2 regions of the Azovibrio sp. genome follow, and region 2 is predicted to be linked to the other one. Evidence: predicted binding sites of a transcription regulator. Region 2 holds the regulator's gene; the other holds the start of a gene.
What was found. The regulator FNR, encoded in region 2, switches genes on or off when oxygen is low (the NO sensors DNR and NnrR bind a similar motif). The targets are predictions, from matches to a motif close to TTGANCTAGNTCAA.
Positions count from the first base shown of each region.

Region 1: ccoN (cytochrome-c oxidase, cbb3-type subunit I) is a predicted target of FNR. The motif match lies at 2,331-2,344, and genes of this name have one in related genera.

Region 1 is NZ_JBASOH010000027.1:2,225-9,293, reverse strand. It holds gene WBH99_RS02930 (heavy metal translocating P-type ATPase) at 1-1,917, shown strand, start outside; gene ccoS (cbb3-type cytochrome oxidase assembly protein CcoS) at 1,917-2,114, shown strand; gene ccoN (cytochrome-c oxidase, cbb3-type subunit I) at 2,445-3,875, shown strand; gene ccoO (cytochrome-c oxidase, cbb3-type subunit II) at 3,894-4,514, shown strand; gene WBH99_RS02910 (cbb3-type cytochrome oxidase subunit 3) at 4,522-4,695, shown strand; gene ccoP (cytochrome-c oxidase, cbb3-type subunit III) at 4,711-5,607, shown strand; gene ccoG (cytochrome c oxidase accessory protein CcoG) at 5,750-7,069, shown strand, end outside.
Region 2 is NZ_JBASOH010000038.1:33,426-40,494, reverse strand. It holds gene WBH99_RS03970 (hypothetical protein) at 1-804, shown strand, start outside; gene WBH99_RS03965 (hypothetical protein) at 813-1,022, shown strand; gene WBH99_RS03960 (YdbL family protein) at 1,019-1,426, shown strand; gene WBH99_RS03955 (3'-5' exonuclease) at 1,423-2,220, shown strand; gene WBH99_RS03950 (NfeD family protein) at 2,243-2,662, shown strand; gene WBH99_RS03945 (SPFH domain-containing protein) at 2,675-3,619, shown strand; gene fnr (fumarate/nitrate reduction transcriptional regulator Fnr) at 3,674-4,417, opposite strand; gene hemN (oxygen-independent coproporphyrinogen III oxidase) at 4,519-5,913, shown strand; gene WBH99_RS03930 (sulfite exporter TauE/SafE family protein) at 5,989-6,660, shown strand; gene WBH99_RS03925 (heavy metal translocating P-type ATPase) at 6,694-7,069, shown strand, end outside.

The DNA of each region.
Region 1 (7,069 bases), on a different contig from region 2:
GAGGCCCTGTGGCGGCTCTGGGTGGCCGGTTTCGGCATGATGCAGGTGATGATGTATGCGATCCCGGTCTATCTCGCCGGCGAGGGCGACATGTCCATGGATATCGAAACCCTGATCCGCTGGGCCAGCCTGGCCCTGACCCTGCCGGTGATGCTGTATTCCGCCGCCCCTTTCTTCAAGGGCGCCTGGCGGGATCTCAAGTTGCGCCGGGTCGGCATGGATGTGCCGGTGGCCTTGGGGATTGCGGCCGCCTTCGTGGCCAGCGTCTGGGCAACCCTGACCCGGACGGGGGAGGTGTATTTCGACTCCGTGGTGATGTTCGTGTTTTTCCTGCTGGGCGGGCGCTATCTTGAAATGACGGCCCGGCAAAAGGCGGTCAGTGTTTCCGAGGCCCTGGCCAGGTTGCAGCCGGCGTTCTGCCAGCGGGTGCAGGGCTTTCCCGCGAACCGGGAGCCGGAGCAGGTGGTGGTGTCGGACCTCCGGCCCGGAGATGTGGCCCTGGTGCGGCCGGGGGACACCATTCCGGCTGACGGCCGGGTGCTCGAAGGACATGGCAATGTCAACGAGGCGCTGCTCACCGGCGAGAGCCGGCCGGTGGCCAAGCAGGCCGGCGATAGCGTGACCGGGGGTTCCATCAATATGGAAAGCCCGCTGTTCATCCTGGTCGAGCAGGTGGGGGAATCCACCCGGCTTTCCGCCATCATCCGCCTGATGGAGCGGGCCGCCGCCGAAAAGCCGCGCATCGTGGAACTGGCAGACCGTATCGCGCACTGGTTCGTGGCTTGCTTGTTGCTCTTTGCCGCGCTGGTGGCCCTGGGCTGGTATCTGGTCGATCCCTCCCGGGCCTTGTGGATCACGGTTTCGGTGCTGGTGGTGACCTGTCCTTGTGCCCTGGCCCTGGCGACGCCGATTGCGCTGACGGTAGCCGCGGGCGCCCTGGCCAGGGATGGTCTGCTGGTCACCCGCGGTCATGCCGTGGAAACCCTGGCGCGCGCCACCCACTTCGTGTTCGATAAGACCGGCACCCTGACCAAGGGCGAAATGTGCCTGCAGGACGTGGCCGTGTGCAGAGGGGAGCGGGCCGAGGCCCTGGGGCTGGCGGCGGCGCTTGAATGCGCTTCCGAACATCCACTGGCGCTGGCCATCCGCCGTGGTGTCGAGGCTGGCGGGCGGCTGCCCATGGCCGAAGCGGTGCGAACCGAAGCGGGGCAGGGGCTGGAGGGCGTCGTCAGCGGGCGCCGCCTGCGGATCGGGCGTCCCGATTATGTGGCGGCCCTGGCAGCTGCCGGCGCGGTGCCCTGGCCCGAAGGCTGGCAGGCCGCAGGCGATACCATCGTGGCCCTGGGCGATGAGGAAGGCATCCTGGCTTTCTTCAGGATCGGTGACGAATTGCGGCAAGAAGCGCGGGAACTGGTGGCGGATTTGCAGGCGGCCGGCTGTCAGGTGATCCTGATGTCCGGCGATGCGGACGCGGTGGTTCAACGGCTGGGCTTGTCGCTCGGCATCGCCGACGTGCGGGCGGCCATGTCGCCCCAGGCCAAGCGCGATGCGGTGCTGGCCCTGCAGCAAGCGGGAGCGGTGGTGGCGATGGTGGGGGATGGCGTCAATGATGCGCCGGTGCTGGCCCAGGCCCAGGTCTCCGTCGCCATGGGGGCGGGCTCCCAGCTGGCCCGTACCCAGGCAGACCTGCTGCTGCTCTCCGAGAACCTCGAATGTCTGCGCCGTGGGGTGCGGCGCAGCCGTTTCGCCTTGCGGGTCATCCGCCAGAACCTGCTCTGGGCTTTTGCCTACAATTTCCTCGCCTTGCCCCTGGCCGCCATGGGTCATGTGACGCCCTGGGCGGCAGGGATCGGCATGTCCGCCAGTTCGTTGCTGGTGGTCATGAATGCCTTGAGAATTCAGCGAAAGGAAGTGTAATGGAGATTCTGTATCTGCTGATACCGCTGTCGGTGGTGCTGGTGTTTGTCATTGCCGTGGTGTTCTGGATGTCCGTCAGAGGGGGGCAGTTTGATGATCTCGAAGGGCCGGGCTTCAAGGTGCTCATGGATGACGACAGGCCCAGGGAAGCGGCCGCGGCACCCGGCGTGGAAAAGGAAAAAAAACCTTCTGTTTGATTTGGGTCAAGCCCGGGGGGCCGCCGCCGGGTATGATCCGCAGCACTTTGCCGCAAGTTCACTACTTGCTTTGCAACAGGTTTGATTGTTTCTCTGTTGGGGTTGGGGTGCGTTACGGCGCACCCTTTTTTTGTGTCCGGGGCAAAACTGCCGCCGGGTGGGCAGGGGTTCAGCAGGGCCCGTCAATCCGGGCTTCGGTGCGCTTTTGGGGCTGAATTGATCTATGTCAAATAGCCCCGCCCTGGGCTAAAATAGCATCCCGTTCCATGCGCCGCCTTGGTTTTTGGGGGGGTGGTGTACAGTCTTTTTCATTAAACGAGAGGTGGGTCCATGTCGGAAACGCAAACCACATATAACTACAAGGTCGTGCGGCAATTTGCCGTGATGACCGTCATCTGGGGCATCGTTGGCATGCTGGTCGGTGTCATCATTGCCGCTCAGCTGGTCTGGCCGGAGCTCAATTTCGGCCCCTGGCTGCACTTTGGCCGCCTGCGCCCGCTGCATACCAATGCGGTGATTTTCGCCTTCGGCGGCAGTGCCCTGTTCGCAACTTCCTACTATGTCGTTCAACGTACCAGCCATGCGCGGATTTTCTGCGACAAGCTGGCCGCCTTCACCTTCTGGGGCTGGCAGCTGGTCATCCTGCTGGCGGCCGTCTCCCTGCCCCTCGGCTTCAGCACGGGCAAGGAATACGCCGAGCTGGAATGGCCCATCGACCTCCTGATCGCCGTGGTCTGGGTTTCCTACGCCATCGTGTTCTTCGGGACCATCGCCAAGCGTACCGTGAAGCACATCTACGTGGCGAACTGGTTCTATGGCGCTTTCATCATTGCCATCGCCCTGCTGCATATCGTGAACAGCGCGGAAATCCCCGTGACCCTGACCAAGTCCTACTCTGCCTATGCCGGCGTGCAGGATGCCATGGTGCAGTGGTGGTACGGCCACAACGCCGTGGGCTTCCTCCTGACGGCCGGCTTCCTGGGCATGATGTACTACTTCATTCCCAAGCAGGCCGGGCGTCCGGTGTATTCCTACCGGCTGTCCGTGGTGCACTTCTGGGCCCTGATCTTCACCTACATGTGGGCGGGTCCGCACCACCTGCACTACACCGCCCTGCCTGACTGGACCCAGTCTGTCGGCATGATCTTCTCCCTGATCCTGCTGGCGCCCTCCTGGGGCGGCATGATCAACGGGATCATGACCCTGTCCGGTGCCTGGCACAAGCTGCGTGACGATCCCATCCTGAAGTTCCTGATCACCTCCCTGTCCTTCTACGGCATGTCGACCTTCGAAGGCCCCATGATGTCCGTGAAGACGGTAAACGCCCTGTCGCACTATACCGACTGGACCGTGGGTCACGTGCACTCCGGTGCGCTGGGCTGGGTGGCCATGGTCTCCATCGGTTCCATCTACTACCTGCTGCCCCGCCTGTTCGGCAAGCCCGAGATGTACAGCGTGCGCCTGATGACGGTGCACTTCTGGGTCGCCACCATCGGTGTGGTGCTCTACATCGCCTCCATGTGGATTGCCGGCGTGATGCAGGGCCTGATGTGGCGCGCCGTCAATGCCGACGGTACCCTGACCTACAGCTTCGTGGAGGCCGTCAAGGGCTCCTATCCCTTCTGGACCGTCCGTTTCATCGGTGGCGCCTTGTTCCTGGTGGGTATGCTCATCATGGCTTACAACATGTTCAAGACCATTGCCAGCGGCAAGACCGTGAATGACGCTCCAGTTCTGGCTCCTGCCGCTCAACACGCCTAATCCAGGAGGACAGCGATAATGTTCAATCAAGAAAAGATCGAGAAGAACGTAGGCTTGCTCATCGTTCTGACGCTGCTGGTGGTGAGCGTGGGCGGTTTGCTGGAAATCGTGCCGCTCTTCTTCCAGAAGTCCACGACTCAGGCCGTCGAAGGGGTGACGCCTTATGACCCCGTGCGTCTGGCAGGGCGTGACGTGTATCTGCGTGAGGGCTGCTACAACTGCCACTCCCAGATGATTCGTCCCTTCCGGGCCGAGACCGAGCGCTATGGCCACTATTCCGTGGCGGGTGAGTTCGTCTATGACCATCCCTTCCAGTGGGGCTCCAAGCGTACCGGTCCCGACCTGCAACGTGTCGGTGGCCGCTACTCTGATGAATGGCAGCGTATCCACCTGCGCAATCCTCGCGACGTCGTGCCCGAGTCCAACATGCCCGCCTTCTCCTGGCTGGAAAAGACTGCCGCCGCTCAAACGGTCGGCAAGGATATCGAAGCCAAGATGCTGGCGCTGAGGAAGGTCGGCGTGCCATACACGGACGCAGAGATCGCGGGTGCCAGGCAGGCCCTGGAAGGCAAGACCGAAGAAGATGTTCTGGTCGCCTACCTGCAAGGTCTTGGCACCGCCTTGTCCAACTTCAAGTAAGAAGGCCATGGATATCAACGATTTCCGCTCCCTGACCACAGTCCTGGGGTTGCTCTGCTTCCTCGGGATCGTGGGGTGGGCCTACAGCAGGAACAGCAAGAAGGGCTTCGATGAGGCCGCCAACCTGCCGTTTGCGGATGATGATGATTCGGTGCCTGGGCATGACACCCGGCACCGCTGATCAAAGGATAAAGAGATGAGCGATTTCGTCAGCGAATTTTGGAACTTTTACGTTACCGGCATCGTGCTGGTCAGCGTCATCGGCTGCGCCGTGTTCCTCTGGAGCCAGGGTTCCGCCAATTTCACCGTGGGCAAGACCACCGGTCATGCCTGGGATGAGACCCTGGAGGAGTACAACAACCCGCTGCCCAAGTGGTGGAGCTGGATGTTCTACATCACCGTGCTCTTTGCACTGGGCTATCTGGCCCTCTATCCTGGCCTGGGCTCCTTCAAGGGCTGGCTGGGCTGGACCTCCGCGGGTCAGCACAAGGCGGAGGTCGACAAGGCCAATGCCGCCTTGAAGCCCATGTACGACAAGTATCTGGGAATGGATGTCAAGGCGCTGGCGGGCGACAAGCAAGCCATGGAAACCGGCAAACGCCTGTTTCTGACTTACTGCCTGCAGTGTCATGGGGCCGATGCCCGTGGTTCGAAGGGCTTTCCCAATCTGACCGATGGGGACTGGTTGTACGGCGGCGAGCCTGCCAAGATCGAGGAAACCATCAGCAACGGCCGGATGGGTGTCATGCCTCCCCATGCACACCTCGGCGCCGATACGATCAAGAATCTGGCGAACTATGTGCGATCCCTGTCCGGTCTGCCCGCCGATCCGGCGCGCGCCGCCAAGGGCCGTGAAGCCTTCATGACCGTAGGCTGCACCGGCTGTCATGGCATGGATGCCAAGGGGATGCAGGCGATCGGCTCTCCCAACCTGACCGATGGTACCTGGCTGTATGGCAGTTCCGAGGCCACCATCACGGAAACCATCACCAACGGGCGTCAGAACAAGATGCCGGTCTGGAAGGACTTCCTCGGCGAGGGCAAGGTGCATCTGCTGGCCGCCTATGTGTATGGCTTGAGTCACCCCCAGTAATTCTGCCGTGAATGAAACGGGGCGGAAAACCGCCCCGTTTTAATTTCCTTGAGCATCAGTAAATACTGATCTGTATCAAAAATGGATGGACGCAAGCGGTCGAGAATGGCGCCTCGTACAATTCTGATACGGTACTTGAAAAATGAACGATAACCGCGAGAACAGCACCCCGGGTCCTGGGCCGGAGGGAGAGAAGGTGGTCTCCCTCTATGAAAAACACAAGAAGATCTACGTCCGGCCGGTGACGGGATGGTGGGCGACATGGCGTTGGGTGTTTGTCTGGGGTACGCAGGCCCTGTTCTATGGGCTGCCCTGGCTGCAGTGGAATGATCGTCAGGCGGTTCTCTTTCATCTGGTGGAGCGCAAGTTCTACCTGTTCGGAATGGTGCTCTGGCCTCAGGACGTGTTCTATCTGGCTGTGCTCCTGATCATTTCCGCCTATGGCCTGTTCTTGTTCTCGGCCGTGGCCGGACGGCTTTTCTGTGGTTACACCTGTCCCCAGACGGTGTACACCGAAATTTTCATGTGGATCGAGAACAGGATCGAAGGAGATCGGCTGGCCCGGATCAAGCTCGACAAGGCGCCCCTGAATGGGCGCAAGCTGCGTCTCAAGCTCACCAAGCATGCCCTCTGGCTGCTGTTCTCCCTATGGACCGGCTTTACCCTGGTAGGTTATTTCACACCCATGCACGAGCTGGTCGACAACCTGGTCACCTTCAATTTTGGTGGCTGGGAGATCTTCTGGATCCTGTTCTATGCCGGCTTCACCTACATGATGGCGGGTTTCATGCGCGAGCAGGTGTGCAAATACATGTGTCCCTACGCCCGCTTCCAGTCGGTCATGTTCGACCCGGATACCCTGGTGATCACCTATGACGCCGAGCGAGGCGAACCCAGGGGGGCCCGCAAGAAGGATGCGGATGTCTCCAGGCTGGGGGATTGCGTGGATTGCGGCATCTGCGTTCAGGTCTGCCCCACCGGCATCGACATCCGCAATGGTCTGCAATATGAATGCATTAGTTGCGGGGCCTGCATCGATGGCTGCGATGCGGTCATGGACAAGTTGGGCATGCCCCGGGGCCTGATCCGCTATACCTCCGAGAATGCCCTGGCCAGGAAGTTTGATCGCACTGGCCTGCTCAGCCATATCGTGCGGCCGCGCATCATTCTTTACACCGTGATCCTGGTCCTGATCGTCCTGGCCGCCGCCTGGTCGATCGCAACCCGGATTCCGCTGCGCGCCGATGTGATTCGCGATCGCGCCACCCTGGCCCGGGAAGTGGAGGGCGGTAAAATCGAGAACGTCTACACCATGAAGGTGATGAACGTCAGCGAAGCTCCGCGTGCCTTCCTGATCAGCGTGACGGGCCTGGAGGGCATCGAACTGGCTTCCGAACGGCGCGTCGAAACCGGTCCGGCCGAAAACCGGGAGGTGACGGTCAATGTGCGTGTGCCCCCCGAG
Region 2 (7,069 bases):
TTGCGCCAGGCGCTTCACATTCCCCTGCTCGAGACTCAGGTGGTTGTCGACCATTTCAAGTTCACCTATCTGCCCGGACCCGGAGATTGGCAGGGCCGGCTGGGGCTTTCCGTGCAGCCCCTCGCCCTGGAGGCCCTGACCCGGGCCCTGGATCTGCCGACCATGACGGGGCGTCTCTCGGCCAATCTACCGGCCATCCACTATGCCCGGGGTGAGGCCAGCCTGGAGGGAGACCTGGTGATTCAGGTCTTTGATGGCAACCTGAGCTGTACCGAGCTGCGCCTGATCGACCCCTTTGGCCCCATGCCGCGCATCCTGGCGGATGTAACCGCACGCCATCTGGACCTGGGACAGATGACCCAGACCTTCTCCTTCGGCCAGATGACGGGCTTCATCGACGCCGACCTGCGCCAGCTGGAAATCGCCCAGTGGCGGCCGCTGGCCTTTGATGCCCGGATTGTCAGCAGTCCCGGCAGTTATCCCCGGCGCATCAGCCAGAAGGCGGTGGAGAACATCACGGCGCTGGGCGGAGGCGGGGCCATGGCGGCGGTGCAGGGTAGTTTCCTGCGCTTCTTTCAGGACTTCGGCTACCGTCGCATCGGTCTTTCCTGCCGTCTGGAAAATGGCGTCTGCCACATGGGGGGGATCGCGGGCGAGGATCGCAACGGAGGGTATGCCATTGTCGAAGGGGGCGGCATCCCGGCCCTGACCGTCATCGGGTACAATCGAAACGTCGATTGGAATGAGTTGGTCAGCCGCCTCCAGGCGGCCATCCGTTCCTCCGCACCTCCCGTCATCAAATGAGGCCCTGGATGCACAAGACCCTCGCTGTCCGGATGTTCATCCTGATACTGGCCGGCCTGTTGCCGGCCTGTGTCACCATCAACATCTATTTTCCTGCGGCGGCGGCTGAAAAGGCGGCCGACCGGATCATCGACGAAGTCTGGCAACTGCAACAATCCAGCTCTCAGGCGCTGCCTGAGCCCGGATCTTCTCATCCTCAGAACAAGGTGACTCCATGAAAAAATGGCTGATGCTGGGCCTGCTGGCCCTCGGCCTGGCAGCCCAGGCCCAAGGTAATCTGGAAGTGGACACGCCTGTCATCAACAGCCTCAAATCCTCCATGCAGAGCCGCTTTGCCCAACTGGAACCCCTGTTTTCTGCCGGGGCTTTGGGCCTGACCCGGGACGGCAAGGTGGAGGTGCACGATCCAGCCGCGATTCCCCTGGCTCAGCGCCCCGTCGCCAATAATCTGGTGGGGGCGGAAAACCGTGACCGGGCGGCGCTCTACCGGGAAATCGCCCGCGCCAATCAGCATCCGGAATGGGAGGCCGATATCGCCCGGACCTTCGGTCGCCGCTGGATCGAGAAAGCCCGTCCGGGCTGGTGGGTCCAGGACGACAATGGCCAGTGGAAGAAGAAGTGAGTTTCCCCGTCCTCGTTTTCGATATCGAAACCATTCCGGATGTGGCCGGCCTGCGCCGGCTGCATGGCCTGGACCCGGTGCTTTCCGACGCCGAAGTGGCCGAACTGGCCTTTCAGCAAAAACGTGCCCAGTCGGGCCATGATTTTCTGCCCCTGCATTTGCAGCGGGTGGTCGCCATTTCCTGTGTCATGCGTGCCGGGGAGAGCTTCAAGGTCTGGTCCCTGGCGGCTCCGGCCCTGTCTGAAGCCGAAATCATTCAGCGTTTCTTTGATGGCATCGAGAAATTCACCCCCAGGATCGTTTCCTGGAATGGTGGTGGCTTCGATCTGCCGGTGCTTCACTATCGCGGCCTGATCCACCGTGTCGTAGCGCCCCGCTACTGGGATCTGGGGGATGGCGACCATGCCGACTCCCGGGATTTCAAGTGGAACAACTACATCAGCCGTTACCACACCCGGCATCTGGACCTGATGGACCTGCTGGCCATGTATCAGGCCCGGGCCAATGCCCCTCTGGACGACCTGGCCAGGTTGATGGGGTTCCCCGGCAAGCTGGGCATGGAGGGCAGCAAGGTCTGGGAGGCCTGGCAGGCCGGCCAGGCGGATGCCATACGCGACTATTGTGAAACCGATGTGGTCAATACCTACCTGGTCTATAACCGTTTCCGCCTGATGCGCGGCGAGCTGGATCGGGAAACGGCCCTGGCGGAAGAGGCTTTTGTCCGGACGGAACTGGCCCGCCTGGATCAGCCCCACTGGCGCGAATATCTCGAAAACTGGACCCGTCCGGCGTGAGGAGTCAATTGAGGAGTCAACGATGTGGCTCTGGCTGATACTGGCTGCGCTCCTGCTGTCGCTGGAAATGGTGACGGGGACTTTTGCCTTGCTATTTGCCGGTCTCGGCGCCTTGGCGGCGGCCGTGCTGGCCTATCTGGCGGCCGCTAGCCTGACGGCTCAGATTGCCATCTTCGCCCTGGCCTCGGTGGCGGGCACGGTGCTGGCCTGGCATCGCCTCAAGCATGAGCGCTCCCTGCCCATGGAGACTGAAGAGGTGGGGCAAGAGGTGCAGGTGGTGGTGCCGCCCGATGCGCTGGGGTGTTTGCGGGTTCGGTATCGGGGTAGCGAGTGGCCGGCGCGGCTGGGTCAGGATGGTTTATCGGTTCAGGAGGGCAGTTTGCTGGTAGTGTTGGCGCAGGAGGGTTCCCTGCTGGTGGTGGGGCGTCGGCTTGATTCTTGACAGGAGTTTGCAATGGGCAGCTTGTCTTTTTCCGTAGTGCTGGTGGTCGTGGCGTTGATTTTTGTATTCAGGTCGGTGCGCGTGGTGCCTCAGCAATCGGCTTTTGTGGTGGAGCGTCTGGGCCGCTATCAGGATACCCTGACGGCGGGCCTGCATTTTCTGGTGCCCTTCCTGGACCGGGTGGCCTACCGCCATTCCCTCAAGGAAATCCCTTATGACGTGGATCCCCAGGTCTGCATCACCCAGGACAACACCCAGGTGCAGATTGACGGCATCCTCTATTACCAGGTGACCGATCCCAGGCAGGCTTCCTATGGCACCTCCAATTTTGAACTGGCCATCGAGCAACTGGCCAAGACCACCCTGCGTTCCGAGGTTGGCAAGCGGGCCCTCGACCGGCTGCTGGAAGACCGGGATACCATCAATCGTTCGGTGGTGGCAGCGCTGGATGAGGCCGGAACCACCTGGGGCGTAAAGGTGCTGCGCTACGAAATCAAGGACATCGTGCCCCCGGATGCCGTATTGCGTTCCATGCAGCTCCAGATCACGGCTGAGCGTGAAAAGCGGGCCAAGATTGCCGAGTCGGAAGGGGAGCGGCAAAAGGAAATCAATCTGGCCGAGGGGGATAAGCAGGCGGCCGTGGCCATGTCGGAAGGGGCCATGACGGCCGCCATCAACAAGGCCAGGGGCGAGGCCGAGGCGGTGCGTCTGGTGGCGGAGGCGACGGCCGATGCCCTGCGCCTGGTCGCTGGGGCGATTGCCTCACCCGGGGGAATGGAAGCGGTGAATCTGAAAGTGGCCGAGCGTTATGTGGAGGCTTTCGGCAATCTCGCCAAGGCGGGCAACACCCTGATCGTGCCCGGCAATATGGCGGACATGTCTTCCCTGGTGGCCACGGCCCTGAAGGTGGTGCAGATGGGCCAGCCCCTCAAGCCGGAAGGGCAGGCCAAGGCCTGATCAAGCCGCCAGCCTGGTTTGCATGAGGGCGGGAGCAGGCGCGGTGACTGCGGTTCAGTGACTGTGATGGCTCATGATCTGCTTCAAGCCGGGGATATCGAGGATGCGGATGTGCTTTTGCTGTACGGCAACCAGTCCTTCTTCCTGGAAGCGGGAGAAGGCCCGGGACACGGTTTCGAGCTTGAGCCCCAGGTAACTGCCAATCTCTTCCCGGGTCATGCGCAGGTTGAATTCGGCGTGGGAAAAGCCCCGGGCGGTGAAGCGCTGGGAGAGATTGAGCAAGAAGGCGGCCAGGCGTTCCTCGGCGCGCATGGTGCCCAGCAGCATCATCACCCCGTGGTCGCGCACGATCTCGCGGCTCATGACCTTGTGGAAATGGTGCTGCAGGGTCTCGATTTCGCGCGACAGCTGTTCGAGGCGGGAAAAGGGAATGTGGCAGACCTCGCTGTCTTCGAGCGCCACCGCATTGCAGGAATGCTGTTCGTTGCTGATGCCATCCAGGCCCAGCAGTTCGCCCGCCATCTGGAAGCCGGTAACCTGGTCGCGGCCATCTTCGAGCAGGACATCGGTCTTGAAAAAGCCGGAGCGAATGGCAAAGATGGATTCGAAAGTCTGGCCGGTCCGGTACAGATGTTCCCCCCGTCTGACCCGCTTCCGGACATTGATGAGGTCGTCCAGACGGGCCATTTCCTCTTCGGAGAGCCCGAAGGGCAGACAAAGCTCACGCAGGTTGCAGTTGGAACAGGCGGTCTTGATGACCGGAATGGACATTTCCTTGGCTACCGGACTCAGGGACATCGATTTTCCTCGTCAAGCCGTTATCGGGGGGTTTGATCCATGTCAACCGGAAAAGGCCGGCTCGCAAACATAATCCGCTCAACTCAAGGCCCTGTGTTTCAATGAATTTCTCTACTGCCAACCTGGTTTTCGACCCGCAGATCATCCGCCGCTTTGACGTGAATGGTCCACGTTACACGTCTTACCCCACTGCAGACCGTTTTGTGGAGGCTTTTGATGCCGAGGCGGCAAAGCTCTGGCTGGGCAAACGTAATATCGGCGGCATCAGCCGACCCCTGTCATTATACTTCCACATCCCCTTTTGCAATACCATCTGCTATTACTGCGCCTGCAACAAGATCATTACCAAGGATCATGGCCGCAGTGCCAAGTATTTGAAATACATGGAAAAAGAGATAGCCCTTCAGAGCGGCTGCCTGGATGGCGAGCATGAAGTGATTCAGCTCCACTGGGGCGGCGGCACGCCCACTTTCCTGTCCCATGATGAAATGCGCCAGTTGATGGCGGCTACCCGCAAGCATTTCACGCTGGTCGACGGGGGTGAGTTCTCCATCGAGGTGGACCCGCGCAAGGTGGATGAGGCCACGGTGGCCCTCTTGGGGGAACTGGGCTTCAACCGCATGAGCGTCGGGGTGCAGGACTTCGACGAGGGGGTGCAGCAGGCCATCAACCGCCTCCAGAGCGAAGCGGAAACGGTGAACGTGATCCGCGCCGCCCGGGCCAACGGCTTCAAGTCCATCTCCGTCGACCTCATCTATGGCCTGCCCAGGCAGACGGTGATGGGCTTCAACCGCACCCTGGAGCGGGTCATCGCCATGGACCCGGACCGGCTTTCCATCTACAACTACGCCCACCTGCCCGCGCTCTTCAAGCCTCAGCGCCGCATTGCCGAGGCGGACATGCCGACCGCCGATACTCGCCTGCAGATCCTTGCCCTGGCGATCAAGAAGCTCACCGATGCCGGCTATGTCTATATCGGCATGGACCACTTTGCCAAGCCCGATGACGAACTGGCCGTGGCCCAGCGCCAGGGGCGGCTACACCGGAACTTCCAGGGCTATTCCACCCATGCCGATTGTGACATGCTGTCCTTCGGCATTTCCTCGATCAGCAAGGTGGGGCCTACCTACTACCAGAACGTCAAGACCCTGGATGAGTATTACGACCGGCTCGACGCCCAGATCCTGCCCGTCTTCCGCGGCATCGAACTCAATGCCGATGATATCCTGCGGCGGGCCATCATCCAGGCGCTCATGTGCCATTTCGAACTGTCCATCGAATCCATCGAAAGCGCCCATCTGATCGACTTCAAGAAGTACTTTGCTGCGGAACTCGATGACTTGCAGGAAATGCAGGCGGCCGGCCTGGTGCGGGTGGATGATGAATGGATCACCGTCGAGCCGCCGGGCCGGATGCTGGTGCGGGCCATTTCCATGGTGTTCGACCGCTACCTGCGGGCGGACCGGCAGCGCACCCGCTATTCCAAGGTGATCTGACCGGGTCTCTCCAGGCTGGACAGGGGTCGGGGCTCTCCGGCCCTTTTTGCTGCGGATCAACGAGGTTCATCTTTCATGCCTGAATCGGTATTTCTGGCCCTGTTCCTGGTCGGCCTGCTGGGTGGCACCCACTGCGTCGGCATGTGCGGCGGCATCGTCGGCGCCCTGTCCCTGGGCGGCCCGCCGCGTCTCTCCCTGCATCTGGCCTATAACCTTGGCCGCATCCTTTCCTACGCCCTGGCCGGGGCCATCGTGGGGGCGCTGGGGGCCGGCAGCATGGCCCTCTCGGAACAATTGCCCCTGCGCCTGGTCTTAATGCTATTCGCCAACCTGATGCTGGTGGCCCTGGGCTTCTACCTGCTCGGCGTGACCCGGGCCCTGGCATTAACCGAACAACTGGGACAACGCCTGTGGCATCGCCTGCAACCCCTAGGGAAGCGCTTTTTGCCCGCCCGGACCGTGGCCCGGGCCTTTCCCCTGGGCTTGCTGTGGGGCTGGCTGCCCTGCGGCCTGGTGTACAGCGCCCTGGCCACCGCCCTGGGCGCCGGATCGGCGGGGAAGGGCGCCCTGCTGATGCTGGCCTTTGGCCTTGGCACCCTGCCCAACCTGCTGCTGGCGGGCCTGCTGCTGGCCCGTTTCCGGAAGTGGGTGCAAAAGCCCCTGGTCCGGGCCCTCGCAGGTTTCCTGATTCTGGCTTACGGCCTCTATGGCCTTTATGGCGCGCTGGGATTGGCGCAAAACGTGTGAGCAAGCTGACTGGACCCCCCTGACAGGACCCCCATGACCGAGAAACGACTGGAACTTCCCCTTGCCGGCATGAGCTGCGCGGCCTGCGCCGCCCGGATCGAGAAGGTACTGAACAAGCTGCCCGGCGTGGAGGCGAGCGTCAATTTCGCCAGCGAGAAGGCCGGTGTCGTCTTGAAGACCGGGGAAACCGACGCCGCTCAGGTCGTGGCGGCGATCGAGAAGGCGGGTTTCCAGGTGCGGCCCCAGACCCTGGATCTGGCCATTGGCGGCATGAGCTGCGCCGCCTGCGCGACCCGGATCGAGAAGGTGCTCAACAAGTTGCCCGGGGTTCAGGCCACGGTCAATCTGGCCAGCGCACGGGCCAAGGTGCGCTGGCAGCCGGGGCTGGCCGATGAGGCGCAGGTGCTGG